Regions from separate parts of the Ningiella algicola genome, predicted to be linked through region 2. Evidence: predicted binding sites of a transcription regulator. Region 2 holds the regulator's gene; the other holds the start of a gene.
The links. Region 2 encodes sigma-54, which starts transcription at its own class of promoters, with help from an activator protein. Its sites were predicted from a motif close to GTTGGCACGNNNNTNGNNT; they were not measured.
Positions count from the first base shown of each region.

Region 1 (7,695 bases), 1.6 Mb from region 2:
CGTTGACTTGATGTGCCACTGCAGAAGAGGCGTGCCCAATGCAGAGGCTAATTCTTCTGCTAGCATGGTTTTGCCCGTACCTGGTTCACCCTTTATTAAAAGCGGTTTTTCCAGCGTAATTGCTGCATTGACTGCCAATTGCAATTCTTTACTTGCGATGTAGTTTTCGGTGCCCGTAAATCCCATGTTTTCTCTCTTGAATGATTATTATTTGCTTGCCGGTCTATACCGATGCCAGTTGTAACTGATTCTAAACTTTGCATGAGTGCGAATAAATAAAAATGCGCTCTCATAAGATATAGCAAAAAAGCACTTTGCTTTTTCTCAATATTGCATAAGCTACAACTGTAGAGACATTACGAGAAACACAACACTTAAGTTTATTGATAGATTGCGATAAACCACAAAGCAAAATCAACAGGCCCTAGAATAACTAGACAATAAAGGATTCAAGACAATGAACGTATTTGACGACAGCTCACTTGCCATCGGGAACACCCCGCTGGTAAAACTCAATCGCATCGTATCTGGGAATGTATACGCAAAAATCGAAAGTCGAAATCCTAGTTTTAGTGTGAAATGCCGCATCGGCGCTAACATGATTTGGGATGCTGAGAAAAAAGGCATTTTGACTCACGACAAAGAAATTATAGAAGCAACCAGCGGAAACACAGGGATCGCCTTGGCTTTTGTTGCTGCCTCTCGTGGATACAAGATTACCCTGACAATGCCAAGTTCAATGTCTTTAGAGCGTCGAAAACTCCTGAAAGCCTTAGGTGCAAACTTAGTACTGACCGAGCCACCAAAGGGTATGAAAGGCGCCGTTGCTAAAGTGCAAGAGTTGATGGATGCAAACCCAGATAAATACGTACCAATGCATCAATTTGAAAATCCAGCAAACCCAGAAATTCACGAAAAAACCACTGGCCCGGAAATTTGGGAAGCAACAGATGGAAAAGTGGATGCGTTTATTGCCGGCGTGGGCACAGGCGGCACGCTAACGGGTACTTCACGATATCTAAAAAATACGCAGGGCAAAGCAATTGTTACTGTTGCCGTTGAGCCTGAAGACTCACCCGTCATCACTCAAGCACTGGCGGGCGATGATCTCACGCCTGCCCCTCACAAAATTCAAGGCATTGGCGCTGGTTTTATTCCGGGCAATCTAGATTTAAGTCTAGTTGACGAGGTTGAGCGTGTAAGCAACGAAGAATGCTTTGCTATGTGTCAACGATTGATGAAAGAAGAAGGTATTTTAGCTGGTATCTCGTCAGGCGCAGCAGCGGTAGCTGCGAAGCGCTTTGCAGAGCGCCCAGAAAATAAAGACAAGATCATTGTTGTATTACTTGCAAGTGGCACAGAACGATACTTAAGTAGCCCGCTGTTTGCTGGTGAGTTTTCTGAACTAGAAGAAGTTCAGTAAATCGTCGCTACGCCTTAGCGAAACTACTGATAAAAAGAGCGCGCTTGCGCTCTTTTTAAATAGACTTCAAATCAGATGTGAGTCTCCCGACGCTATTTATAGTTAAAGTCTTATAAAAAGGAAACGACTGCCGATAAGAACTAATTAACGGAGTCGTCTACATGAAACAGCGCTATCTTTACTATTTTTTTACCCTATCAATCGTGATTTTTCTAAGTGCGTGTCAACAGGAAAAAGAAGAAGAGGTAAGCGCAGGTCGCTACGGTATGATGAGCACTGACACTCCTCAGTACAGCGCCGTTGTGTTTATGCAGGCTTTGTACCGGGATGACAACCTCAATCGGGTTGTTGAGCTATCTACAGAGCGTTTTGCAAGAATTGTAAAAGGCCATCACACCAACAAAAATGTCCAGCGTCATCTGCTCAACCTTAGACTTGATGAAATGACAGTTGATCCCGTTTCGGGCGGCTCGCTGATTATGTCAGAATTTAATGAAGATGCTCAGATTGAAGTTAAAATAGTTGGACAGTTCAATGGTGAACAGCTCGTCGACCTCAAAACCTTGCACATGCAACGTCGCTCAGGCAAATGGTTTGTCAATGATATTACCAACACAATCCCCTAGGGCGTTTAGCTCTTTCCTACTCTAGTACATTGAATTAGGACTAGCGTCAGGATTTATCTCACCGGCAACCTCATCGGGGTCAATATCAAGTTCCAGTAAGGTACCTCGAACAAAGTCAATTTGCTCAAGCACGCGTTTATAACCCTCTCCATATTCGTACTTATTGACTTCTATGGTTTGCGGCATAAAGGTGAACGCAATTTTTAGTGCTTGGATTTGATCTTCGGTCATAGCTACTTGCCCTTATTTAATTTTACAAAGACGACAGTACTGTATGCATGAGAGAAATGCATGTTAATACTTCACCGCATTATCGGCCAATGGCCAAACCTTCTCTGCGTGGATCTGCGCCGCCTATCAACTTTCCTTGTCGAACATGAATACCATGTAAACCACTATTTAAATCAATTACTCTGACGTCATGCCCCAGTTCACTAAGCTCTGCCTCTAAGCCCGCAATCGGACTTCCCTTTTCCAAAGCGGTATAGTCATTACGGTTAGTAAAACGGGGGGCGCTGATAGCCTCTTGTACGTTCATTTCGAAATCTATTACGTTTATTACCGCTTGCGCAACATAGTTAATAATGCGGCTCCCGCCCGGAGAACCGATAACCAGCTCCAATTCGCCGTCTTGATTAAAAATCATGCTTGGGGACATGCTGCTGCGAGGTCGTTTATACGGTTGCACTCGATTTAAAACCGGCTTTCCGTCCTTTTCAGGCGAGAGCGCAAAGTCGGTTAACTGGTTGTTTAACAAAAAGCCACCAACCATTACGCCAGAGCCAAACATAAATTCAATGCTGGTCGTCATTGAAACAGCGTTTCCATCTTTATCAACAATAGAAATATGGCTTGTGCTATTTAGTTCGTAAGCATCGTCTTTCGCCGCCGCTAATGAAGGGTATGGCTTGCCTGGGGACGCTTTTTGATAAGGTTCAGTGAGCGAAATTAAGCCTGCACGCTTAGACAAATACTGTTCATCTACCAGTGGTTTTGCGGAAAGGCCAAGAAAGTCTAAGTCTGCTATGTAAATAGAACGGTCTGCAAACGCAAGCGAACTTGCTTGAGTAAAAGCGTGAACGAGTTCTTTACTTTGCGAGCCAAAACTCGCCAAATCGAACTGCTCAAGCCCTTTTAAAATTTGATACACACTCACACCGCCTGAACTTGGCGGCGCCATAGAGCAAATAGAATATTTTCGATAATCGCCGCACATAGGGGCGCGTTGAATCGCCTCGTAGTTGCGCAGATCTCGCGTACTCATTCTGCCTGGATTGGTTGGTGCAAGGCGCACCGCTTCGGCGATTTTCTCAGCCAAAGGCCCGGAATAAAAGTAGTCTACGCCTTCGTTTGCAATACTGTGTAGCGTATCTGCAAGCTCGTGGTTTTTACGCAGCTCACCTTCCACTAGCCATTGCCCATTGGGTTTAAAGTAACTAGAAGCCGCTTCAAAGGTGTTCAAAGCTGGGTGTAAATCTCTTTGTAACAGCCCCGCTAACCTTGGCGATACTTCAAACCCTTCTCTGGCCAAATAAATGGTATCACTGAACAGTTGCTTCCAAGGCAGTTTGCCATGTTTTTGATGCGCCATGTCTAGCGCCTTTAACACACCTGGCACACCAACGGACTTGCCGCCTACAACAGATTCACGCCATGACATAACTTCACCGTCTTTGAAAAAAACGTCCTCAGTAATGTTAGCAGGTGCAAGCTCTCGCCCGTCATAAGTAAAAAGCTGCTTTTTAGTATTGTCCCAGTACAAAATAAACGCACCGCCACCAATACCAGAGGACTGAGGCTCCACTAACGTCAGCATCGCCTGCACTGCAACCGCCGCGTCAAGCGCAGAACCACCCTGCTCTAATATTTTAAGGCCAGCATTAGATGCATGAGGATTGGCCGATGCAACCATGTAATGCTTCGCTTCGGCGGCTTGCTTTTGATACCACCCCGTTGCGGCTTCTGGCTCTCTGTCTTCCCAAACCTGGGTTTGTGAGTGAGCACTGAACATTGCAACAGCCGCGATGCCTGCACATAAAAATCCAAATACTTTGGGCGATAAAGCTCTTTGCATGTCTTTCCCGTGATGGTGAATGGTTACGTTATTACGTGAATATTAATCAGTGTATTAGCATACAAGCAAGGGTTTGTTTTATAAACCATAAAGAAATAAATAAGCGGAATGAAGCGTAGTGCTGGTCACAAGGTAAAGACGAATTAAGTCTGACATCAAAAGCGCGCCTGTTGAGAGCACTTGTGATTATGAACGACTTTGCAACAAGTCAGGAAGCACTGCTCGGTAGTTCATGTAGTTCACCTGAATGCAAACGCGTATGTAAGACAAAGCTGTGCTTGAGTTGTTTGAATTGAATTGATGAAGCAGAAAATATTAAAACAAGCCATCCATGGCTTTGGAGACTTCTCCCTAGAGACCCGTTGTAGCAAACTCTTCTTCGCTGATGTTGCCGTCTGCATCAAGATCAATCAGCTCGAAATTTTCGCTCAAGGTTGAGTGTGCTTGTGCTTCTGATGTAGAAATCATGCCATCAGCATTGACATCAAGCTCTTTGAATAGGTCGCTTTGTGCTAGGGCACTGAAACTCATCGCGCCGGCACAAAGTGATGCAAGCAAGGTCAGTTTGAAAGTTGTTTGTTTGGTCATAATAATATTCCTTTTATATGATATCTAAGCTAAAGAAGAAGTCCTTAGCTTATTGGTCCAAGCCAGCAGCTGAAAATTCTGCCCAAGAAATCACACCGTCAGCGTCTGTATCGACTTCGGCAAACGTAGCGCTCAATGTTGCATGTGCCTGCGCTTCTGATTGTGAAATTACACCATCTTGGTCGGTATCTAGTTCATCAAAAGTCCCTTCTGAGGCACCCGCTGATGCAGCAATACCGATTGCGAAAATAGTAGTCAGTAATGGAAAAGCTAGATTTTTTGAAAGTTTCATAATGTTTCTCCTAACGTTTATGAAGATGCGCCTTACGTGCGCTTCACCATTGCTACTACAGTTTCCGTGCCATTTCTAAAAAATTGTTTGTAATCATAAAGTTAGCCTTAATACGCATTTATCGCTTGCACGTTTCTGTAGCTAGTCATCTACAATTAAGTCAGGAGAAAAGTGGGTTTTTAGATAAGTAATTGAAAAATATAACCTTTTAAATTTTTCAAGCTGTTGCCATTCAAATACTTAAGGCTAAGACATGCCTTGTAACGCTTGTAATACATGGCTTGTCGCTAGTAACTAATAATTGTCTCAGTATTCGATGTGTACTATTGTGGGGTAACTAAGCGTAAAACAAATCTCGCTCTGCGCAGTTCTGTATTTCAGGCAAGATCTCAAATGATGCACCATTGTGTTGATGTGTTGGTTCATCCAAACAAAGGAAATGCTAATCATGTATGTCGTCACTAACCGAGAAATATTCACCGATAGAGAGGGCTTAGAACAGTTCGGAGAACGCCCAAACGCAAAAGGCCCCAATGAACTTAGGGTATTAAAGGTGGAGAGAAATCGAGGCAAGTATAAGATTGAGCTATTGGAAGATGAATTACCTGAATCAAGGGCAAAAGCGCTGATTAAAGAACATGCGCTTAATCTCGACCCTGAAGCTCAGCACTGGATTAGCTTAGAGGTGGCGGTGCACGTGACGCAGCAAGCGCGTAAAAAAAAGACGCACGTTTTGTTTTTCGTGCATGGTTTTAATAATGATGCAGGTGATGTCATCGAGAGAGCGTTTTACTTGCAAGACAAATATGGCGTTGAAGTCATCCCTTTCACTTGGCCAGCCAATGGCGGTGGCGCTGCGGGGGCTGCATCATATAAGTCGGATAAGCGGGATGCTAGAGCATCGACCGGCGCACTAGAGCGTATTTTAAAAACAATGCGAGAGCACTTCGTGGTAATTAACGAAGGTCAGCAGCTTAAATTACTGGCACAAGCTAACGAAAAACATCCAAAAAATAAAGAAGCCCGAGATTGCCTGTATTCACGCCTTATAGAAAAAGAATGCCCCTTTACCTTTAACGCTATGTTCCACAGCATGGGAAATTACTTACTCAAACAAATGTTGAAAAGCTCCACCAACGAAGGTAATGATTTAACCTTTGACAATGTCGTGCTAGTAGCCGCCGACACCAATAACGCAGATCACAAAACTTGGGTCGACACCATACGATTTCGCAAACGCTTGTTTATCACAATTAATGAAGAAGACATTGCATTAAAACTATCCAGAGCAAAATTTGGCTCCAACCAATTGGCCAGACTCGGACACTACATTCGCGCTTTGGATGCTGAAAATGCTCACTACATTAATTTTACGTCCGCTAATTGGGTAAAACGCTCGCACGCATATTTTGAAGAGCCGGCAGAAAAGAATGAAAAGGTAAAAGCTTTTTTCCAAGAAGCCTTTACGGGAAAGTCAGCAGAACTGTCACTCAAGTATCGAGCAGAGGGTAATTGGTATGAAGTTTAAGGTTTGAATGGACATCAGTAAATCCCCAAAATTTCGCTTGCGCAGGATGGGCTCAAGGGTTAACTTGCAAGATAGACTCTGATGAATCGGTTTTGCACTGTCTTGAGTACGTGCATAGTCACTGCGCAATATATGACTTATAGGCATGTGTTTATAGTAATTTGCTAAAGCTTCGGCTTGTTTATGTCCACGACTCGTTAGAGGCGTATCAGGCGTTTGCACGATGCGAGCAATATTGCCCTGGGTCTCGGCATGTCTAGTAAGGTAAATCCACACGTTATCGTTTTGTCACTTATAAGGTTCCCAATTCAAAAGCTTGTCATAAATTAATAGTTTTAGAAAGCGAATCATAAATGAAAGCTTATTTGTTGCGTAAAACCAGTATGTTAAAATCAATATAGAGAGACAACTATCAAGCACAGCTTGCACAACATCTACCTTACTGATGCTAATGTGCGTCTTTACCGAGCACCTATGTTAGATAGAGCATAAGTGAGCGCATCGTGACTCAAGTTGTTCATGGCAATAGCTTGTAGCTTTGTAACGCGTTGCGCAATTTCGTCAATACACGCTAAAAAAGCCTCCTTAACTTTCATATCATCCCCTTCTATTTTTGACGGATCTTGCAAGCCCCAATGCACCCTCACACTCTGGTTAAAATACACTGGACAGGTTTCACCTGCTGCAGCGTCACACACGGTGATCACCACATCAGGCTTAAAACCTTCAAAATCATCCCAAGATTGGCTACACAAGCCGTCTGTGGAATATCCCGTTTGTTTCAGGTACGTAAGCGATAGCGGGTGCACAATACCTGCAGGCTGACTGCCTGCGCTTCTGGCTTCAATCACATCACCCGCAATTTCGTTGGTGATTGCCTCAGATAAGATGCTTCTGCATCTGTTGTGAGTGCAAATGTATAGGATCTTCAAAGATAACTCCCTTTTACATGACGCGAATTTGAGCATAATAGGTGGCGATACACACCAACGCAAAACAATACAGTAAATTAGATGGCATTCGCTTTTTTTTGTCGAAGTCATGATGAAGCGGAAGTACCGATGCTGTTTGATTTAGAGCCTCAATCTTCACATGATTATTCCCTAATGATTAAGAGATTGGCACATCTCTCGCCTTTACCATACACTTGCTGCTGACTCTTTT
Region 1 is NZ_CP171821.2:786,264-793,958, forward strand. It holds gene PN836_RS03520 (AAA family ATPase) at 1-186, opposite strand, end outside; gene cysK (cysteine synthase A) at 458-1,423, shown strand; gene PN836_RS03530 (hypothetical protein) at 1,585-2,049, shown strand; gene PN836_RS03535 (penicillin-binding protein) at 2,071-2,280, opposite strand; gene ggt (gamma-glutamyltransferase) at 2,360-4,123, opposite strand; gene PN836_RS03545 (hypothetical protein) at 4,475-4,711, opposite strand; gene PN836_RS03550 (EF-hand domain-containing protein) at 4,761-5,003, opposite strand; gene PN836_RS03555 (alpha/beta hydrolase) at 5,452-6,531, shown strand; gene PN836_RS03560 (histidine phosphatase family protein) at 6,490-6,807, opposite strand; gene PN836_RS03565 (arsenate reductase ArsC) at 6,993-7,463, opposite strand.
Region 1: the regulator sigma-54 is predicted to act here: its motif matches at 5,059-5,077, upstream of PN836_RS03550 (EF-hand domain-containing protein).

Region 2 (7,695 bases):
TCTGCTGTTTCAGACATGAGCTCTCCGCAGATGTGGACCTATTTTCCCAAGTTGGGGCGTATTATTCTTGCTCGTCGAATTTATTTTGTATAAGTGCGCAAATCGCTCGCATCGCCTCATGCGCATCACAACCGCTACATGTCACATTAACGGTTTTTCCCTGCCCGCTCTCAAGCATCATCAGCGCAAGGACACTGTCTGCAGGCGCGCTATTGTCTCCTTGGGTGAGTTCAATACTGGCTTTAAACTGATTGGCTAACTGAACCAATTTAGTTGCCGCTCTGGCATGCAGCCCAAGTTTGTTGACGATGGTTATTGAACGCGACAACGTTTGTGAACCTTCATTTGCACCATCACTCATCTTAAAGCGTCACTCTTTTATTATTGCTCAGAGCTTTCTTTGGCATCATTTTTTTGTTCTGTTGGTTTATGTAGTTTTAGTTCTCGATGTTTCACTTGTACATCACCATGTGTGGCCTTGAAGGTTTCAGATAGTGATTGCGCAACAAATACACTTCGATGCTGGCCACCTGTGCACCCTATAGCAATGGTAACATAACTTCGGTTGTTTCTTTCAAGATGAGGCAGCCAAGTCGTTATTAGGTTTTGTACTTGCCATATGAACTTCATCACCAGCGGTTGACCTGCTAAAAAAACCTCTACAGGGCTGTCGAGCCCGGTTAAAGGGCGTAGGTCAGGGTCCCAGTGGGGATTTGGTAAAAAGCGCACATCAAACACATAGTCAGCATCTTTGGGTAAACCATATTTAAAACCAAAGGACTCAAACAAGATAACTAAATCAGTGCTTTTTTTGCCCAGAACACGTTCTCGAATCAATTCTGCTAAATCATGTACAGAGAGTTGATCGGTATTGATGGTTAAGTCAGCTTTTTCTGCCACGGGGATCAGTATTTCGCGTTCGGCGTTGATAGCATCGGTAAGCGAATTAGACAATTTAAATAAAGGGTGTAGCCTGCGCGTTTCGCTGTATCGTTTTATTAATACGTCATCACTTGCGTCTAAAAATATGATCGTAATATCCCAAAATTCGGGCAGATATGCCAAAATCTCGGATATTTCCTGCTCTGCTTTTGGCATGTTCCTCACGTCTATGCTCACAGCAACCAATTCGTGTTCGTCAGCTAGGGCATGAGTTAAGGTAGGCAGCAGATTTACGGGAATATTGTCAACACAGTAGTAGCTTAAGTCTTCCAGTGCACGAAGCGCAATGGATTTGCCCGAGCCGGAACGACCGCTAATAATTAAAAGCTTCACAACTTACTCCTATGGGCACGCACAAACAGCGTATGAAACAGAGTTTAGAAAGCTTTAAGCTTAATGACCCAACGTGAACTAGGCAAGCGCACTGACGATTTCTTTTTTATCCTCTGCCTTTCTGATGGCTTTGACGATATCTTTGTCGCTGAGTTTTCTGGCAATGCCTGATAGGGCTTTAAGGTGTGTATCGGCTTCTTCGCTTGGTACCAATATCGCGAAGAAAATATCAACAGGTTTGTTGTCAATTGCGTCAAACTCTATGGGTTCGTCGCTGGTGACAATAATCGCCATAATCTGGTTGATGCCATCGATGCGACCATGCGGAATAGCAATGCCGTTGCCGATGCCAGTGCTCCCCATTTTTTCCCTGCTAAGCAAACTGCTCAATACTTCACTTTGGTTTAATCTGGGATTCTGTTTGACAGCAATTTCACTGATGACTTCAAAGATACGTTTTTTGCTATGACAGTCGACCGAACACTGTGTTCGGTCGAGTGAGATAATGTCGCTGATTATCATAGGTAGGAAGGCTCAATGTCGTCTTAATTTCTCTTTGTGCTTAATTACTTGCCGGTCAAGCTTATCAATAAGAGAATCGATGGCCGCGTACATATCGGTGTGTTCAGAATTTGCGAATACCTCTCCGCCATTGAGATGCACAGTGGCTTCTGCTTTTTGATTCAGTTTTTCAACATTCAAAATAACGTGCACGTTGTTGATATGATCGAAGTGTCGCTCTAGCTTTTCAAATTTTGTATCCACGTAAGTTCGCAATGAATCGGTAATTTCCACGTGATGACCGGTAAGATTAATTTGCATATGCTAGGTCCTCTTTTTGCTGTCTATATAAGACTCTTTCTTTGGTTGGATGGGGGAATGTTTAACGATTCCCGATATTTTGCAATGGTTCGCCGAGCAACCTGAATGCCTTGTTCAGCGAGCATTTGTGCAATTTTACTATCACTTAATGGCTTGCTTGTTGGCTCTACCGCAACCAGCTTCTTAATTAAGGCTCTAATTGCAGTAGAAGAACAATTTTCGCCTGATTCGGTTGCCACATGTGAAGAAAAGAAATACTTTAATTCAAATATACCGCGAGGCGTATGCATATATTTTTGCGTGGTTACGCGGGAAATAGTTGATTCATGCATATCCACCATTTCGGCTACGTCATTAAGCACCATAGGCACCATTTTCTCAGGGCCTTTTTCAAAAAACTCTCGCTGCCGTGACACAATACAATGAGAGACTTTGAGTAAAGTCTCGTTGCGGCTCTCTAAGCTTTTGATAAACCATTTTGCTTCTTGTAAATGTGACTTAATAAACTGAGAATCGTTCGGGTTTTTTGTTGTTTTTCCTAAGCTCGCATAGGTTTCGTTTACTGAAAGTGCAGGCAATGCATCGTTATTTAATTCGACCGTCCAAACACCGTTCTTTTTGTATACATTCACGTCAGGAATGACATATTCAGGCTCCTTCGCGGAGATTGCACTGCCTGGGCGAGGATTGAGCGTTTTTAGTAAGCGCATCACCTCTCGAAGGTCGTCCTCTTTGAGCTTCGTTTTTCGCATTAGCGTGCGATAGTCTTTACTCGCTAGCAAATCGGAGTATTCATTGATAATCGCTTTCGCTTCGTCTAACCAAGGCGTGTCTTTATCGAATTGCGCTAGCTGGACGCTGAGACACTCTTGCACAGAGCGAGCTCCTGCGCCTAGGGGATCAAACATTTGCACACGTTTGAGTACACATTCGACTTCGTCAAGCTCAACTTCTTCGTTGTCAATGCTTTCTAAAATATCTTCACTGCTGGTGGTCAGATATCCCGACTCATCAATCGAGTCAATAATTGCGATGGCAATAGAGCGGTCGATTTCTGAAAAGTGCGTGAGTTCCACTTGCCACATGAGGTGATCTTGAATGCTATCCGACGTTTCCCCTTGAAACACATAATCATCATCAGGATTAGTGCCCACCATTTTAATGGGCGCAGAGCTTGAGCCCAAATATTCCTCCCAAGAGCTATCAAGGGGTAGGTCATCCGGCAGATCACCTTTTTCAAGCGCGTCGTGGCTATCCATATTGTCACTGCCAGAGAGTACTTCTGTTTCGGCGCTAGAGGCAGAGTTTGCGTCTTGTTCTGAATTTGACTCTGACGCCTTTTCTTTTTTGGATTCGTCGCCTCGTGAATCATCACCATCTGAGAACTCTTGCTCAGTCATCTCAAGAAGGGGGTTTGATTCTAAAGCCTCTTGGATTTCCTGTTGTAAATCTAAAGTAGATAGCTGCAAGAGTTTTATCGCCTGCTGAAGCTGCGGCGTCATGGTGAGCTGCTGACTAAACTTTAGTTGTAACGAGGGTTTCATCTACTTCCTTTCGTTAATTCGCACTAACGTACAAGCGTATACACATTCACGTATACGTCTAGCACCGAGTTAAAGAGCAAACTGTTCGCCTAAATATACGTCTCTTACGGTTTGGTTCGCTAGTATCTCATCAGGCTTGCCCGATGCGATTAATTCGCCGTGACTGACGATATAAGCTAACTCGCAAACGTCTAAGGTTTCTTTCACGTTGTGGTCTGTGATTAAGACGCCAATACCACGCTCTTTAAGCTGATATATGATCTTCTTTATATCATTAACAGAGATTGGGTCAACACCTGCAAAAGGTTCATCAAGCAATATAAATTTGGGGTTTGCCGCTAGAGCCCGCGCTATCTCGACTCTGCGACGCTCTCCACCAGATAAACTCATGCCCAAATTATTTCTTATGTGATTGATACTGAAGTCATCTAGCAGTTCATCTGCATGCTGCTCCTGTTGGCCTTTGTTCAACTCTTTTCGTGTTTGCAATATGGCCATAAGATTTTCATACACGGTGAGTTTTCTGAAAATCGATGCTTCCTGAGGGAGATAACCTATGCCGTGACGAGCACGCTCATGCATTGGCAGTAAGGTAATATCGAGTTGGTCAATTTGAATCAAGCCAGCGTCCAGCGGAACAAGCCCAACGATCATATAAAAGGTGGTCGTTTTGCCCGCACCGTTTGGTCCTAACAGACCCACAATTTGACCAGTTGACACTTGTATACTGACATCGCGTACAACCTGCCGAGACTTATATGATTTTGCCAAGTGTTGCGCGCTTAAGGTGCTACTCACAGGGGATTCTCATCTTCATTGGTTTTCTTTTCTTTATCGCCATTTTTCTTTTTATCGTCGTCAGCTGTGCTGTCTTCGTTAGACTCAAGTTCTTCAGTTGAAAAGGCACCTGGGCTAATGACTGTTCTCACGGCCTCTTGGCTATTTTCGTCACTTGACGCCAGAATTTGTTCTTTAGTCATATCAAATACGATTAAGTCGCCGGTCACGCTAACCTCATTTTGCATTATCAGCGCGTCGCCATCCAGAGAAAGGCTTTTTGCAGCTACTTTGTAAATGATCTCATTAGCGCTTGCATTAACCCAGCTACCATCGTCTTTTCTTTGTCGATAGCTTGCTGGCTTGCCACTTGCAATAATGATTTCCTGACCACTACCTTGTGATGCGTCAACTTCAACTTTGTCGGCGGTAAGTTCTAAACTACCCTGGCGAATCACAACATTTTCGATAAATATTGACGTCTTATTTTTACCATCAATACTTTGGTCTCTTGAGTCAACAGTAACGGGTAGTGAGAAGTCAGTACTGATTGTTGATAACTCTTCTACTTGCTCTTGAGACTGCACTTGAGGTTGTGCGTTAGACTCTTCCGTTTGCGCGTAAGCTGCAGCGGTAACGCCCATCAGACAAGTGATACCTGCAAAGCATGCTAGAAAAAAGCTATTGGCGCGGGAAAAATTGTGTTCGAACATGTTCTTTGAGCTCATATTGTTGGTTGGCTAAATCGCCTTGTATTCCGACACTCGTGACGTGGTAATCGACGCCACTGATATTTACAACTTGGTCGGAACTCAATGTTTTGGATTGTAAATCAATTTCGATGAATTCGGTGGTAATTTGTTGGACATACTCATCAGTTCGTAAATTCACAATTTTCACATCTTTTTCTAATTGAATGCGATTATTGTCATATAAAGTCCCTTCAGCTGCGGTAACCTGCCATGGTTCACCGTTATCCAGATAGAGTGTATACACTGGGTTATCAAATACGGCGAAGCCCAATTCTTCATAGTGCTCCATTTTATCGGCAGCGACTTGGTGGGCAAGATTGCCCTGCTCATCATAAAGTTTACTGTTGAGATTAACTGCTTGATAGTTTGGCACCAATGGAGAGCCTGCGTCATCGTCGGGGGCTTCAGAGGATTCCTCAAATAGAATAGGGAGATAGAGTAACAATACACCCGTAAAGATGATTGCAATACTATAGCCAATACGGTTCAAAGACTGGCTCCGTGGATACTGTCTAACGCGCCTTTAGCTTGAAGCACGATGTCACAAAACTCGCGAACCGCTCCTTTACCGCCCGCAAGTTGAGTAACATAGTCAGCTTGGTTTTTAACGAAAGGATGAGCGTCTTGCACCGCGACTTTGATACCGCTAAGTGCAAACATGCCGATATCGGGCATGTCATCTCCAATGCTGGCAACATGATTTGCGCTCAAACCGTTTTGCTCCATCAGGGCCGCCAGGGCGTCTTGCTTGTTTTCTTCACCTTGAATAATGTACTTTGTGTTCAGTGCGGTCATGCGTTGCTCAACAATATTTGATTGTCGACCTGTGATCACTGCTACATCTACGCCCAGCTTAACTAATGCTTTTACCCCATACCCGTCTTTGGTGTTGAAGGTTTTTAGTTCTTCTTGGTTGTTACCCATGTAGAGCATTCCATCTGACAAAACACCATCTACATCCAAAACAAGCAATTTGAGCTGTTTGCATGCGTCGAATATTGAGTGTGAAACTTGACCGTATAACGTGTCGACTTGAGACATCTACACGACCCCGGCTTTGAGCAACATATGCATATTGATAGCTCCGACAATCGTTTGCTGGCTGTCAACGACAATAATGGCGGTAATGCGTTTTTCTTGCATAAGGTTAAGGGCATCAATGGCCAAGTCGTCAGGGTGCAATGAGACACCCCCTTTCGTCATTACTTCTCTTATCATGGTTTGGTGAATATCCACTTGTTGGTCGAATGCTCTGCGCAGGTCGCCATCGGTAAAAATGCCTAAGAGCTGTTTTTTATTTGCGATTGCAGTAATCCCCAGCCCTTTTGACGACATTTCCAATAAGGCCTTGCTAAGACTAACGGTGTCATCTACATAGGGTACTTCGCTTCCTGTCACCATGATATCACTTACTCTGAGCACCAGTCGCCTTCCAAGTGCACCACCTGGATGAGAAAATGCAAAATCTTCGGCGGTAAAGCCTTTCGCCTCAAGCAAAGCCAGCGCGAGCGCATCGCCCAAGACCAAAGTGGCCGTGGTACTGGTGGTTGGGGCAAGGCCCAGTGAGCAAGCTTCTTTTTCAATGTTTAATAACAATAAATGGTCTGAAAACCTCGCTAAGCTGCTAGAGGCATTGTTAGATATCGCGATTATTGGCACGCCGAGTCGTTTGACCGAAGGAAGCAATCCAATCAATTCGCTAGTTTCGCCAGAATTTGAAATCGCAATCATAATGTCATGTTTGCTTAGCATCCCAAAGTCCCCATGGTTTGCTTCACCTGGGTGCATAAAAAACGCGGGGGTTCCTGTGCTTGCTAAAGTGGCGGCAATTTTGTTTCCAATATGCCCAGATTTACCCATGCCTGATACAACCACTTTTCCTTCGCATTTGAGTAAGGTAGAGCAAGCGTCAGTAAAGCTAGCATCCAGTGCATCTTTAAGCGCAATTAATGCCTGAATTTCATTCGTAAAAGTGCTTTTTGCAGATTTTAAAAAAGTCATATCTATGCGAACAGCCAGATTTGATAGGCGATAAAGATGAGTAAAAATATCCCTCCCTCTAGGCGAGATATTTTTCGGGTGCCACGAATATTAAAGCAGAATACAAATAACAGCACACTCAAGCCGAGCATCACAAGTGCGTCTCGACTTGCTGCATTCTCGTCAAGAATACCAGGGTTAATGAGACCTGGCATTGCTAGTACGGCGAGTAAATTAAAAATGTTTGAGCCAATGATATTGCCTAGCGCTAAATCATCTTCACCCTTCATAACACCAGCGATACTGGCTGCTAACTCAGGAAGACTGGTACCAATTGCTATAATGGTGAGCCCAATAACCAATTCACTAATACCAAAATATCTAGCAATCTCTACCGCAGAATCGACTAAAAAATTTGCGCTTAAGGGCAATAACACTAAACCCACAATCACCCATAAAACGGCAACACCTGTGCTCACATCTGAAGGGATTTCGGTTTCAGTTTCAGATATGAGTGGATCATCTTTATCGACTTTGAAGGACAG
Region 2 is NZ_CP171821.2:3,946,889-3,954,583, forward strand. It holds gene mgtE (magnesium transporter) at 1-17, opposite strand, end outside; gene PN836_RS17125 (HPr family phosphocarrier protein) at 62-361, opposite strand; gene rapZ (RNase adapter RapZ) at 382-1,275, opposite strand; gene ptsN (PTS IIA-like nitrogen regulatory protein PtsN) at 1,354-1,797, opposite strand; gene hpf (ribosome hibernation promoting factor) at 1,810-2,097, opposite strand; gene PN836_RS17145 (RNA polymerase factor sigma-54) at 2,121-3,641, opposite strand; gene lptB (LPS export ABC transporter ATP-binding protein) at 3,711-4,439, opposite strand; gene lptA (lipopolysaccharide transport periplasmic protein LptA) at 4,436-5,131, opposite strand; gene lptC (LPS export ABC transporter periplasmic protein LptC) at 5,100-5,660, opposite strand; gene kdsC (3-deoxy-manno-octulosonate-8-phosphatase KdsC) at 5,657-6,211, opposite strand; gene PN836_RS17170 (KpsF/GutQ family sugar-phosphate isomerase) at 6,212-7,171, opposite strand; gene PN836_RS17175 (calcium/sodium antiporter) at 7,174-7,695, opposite strand, start outside.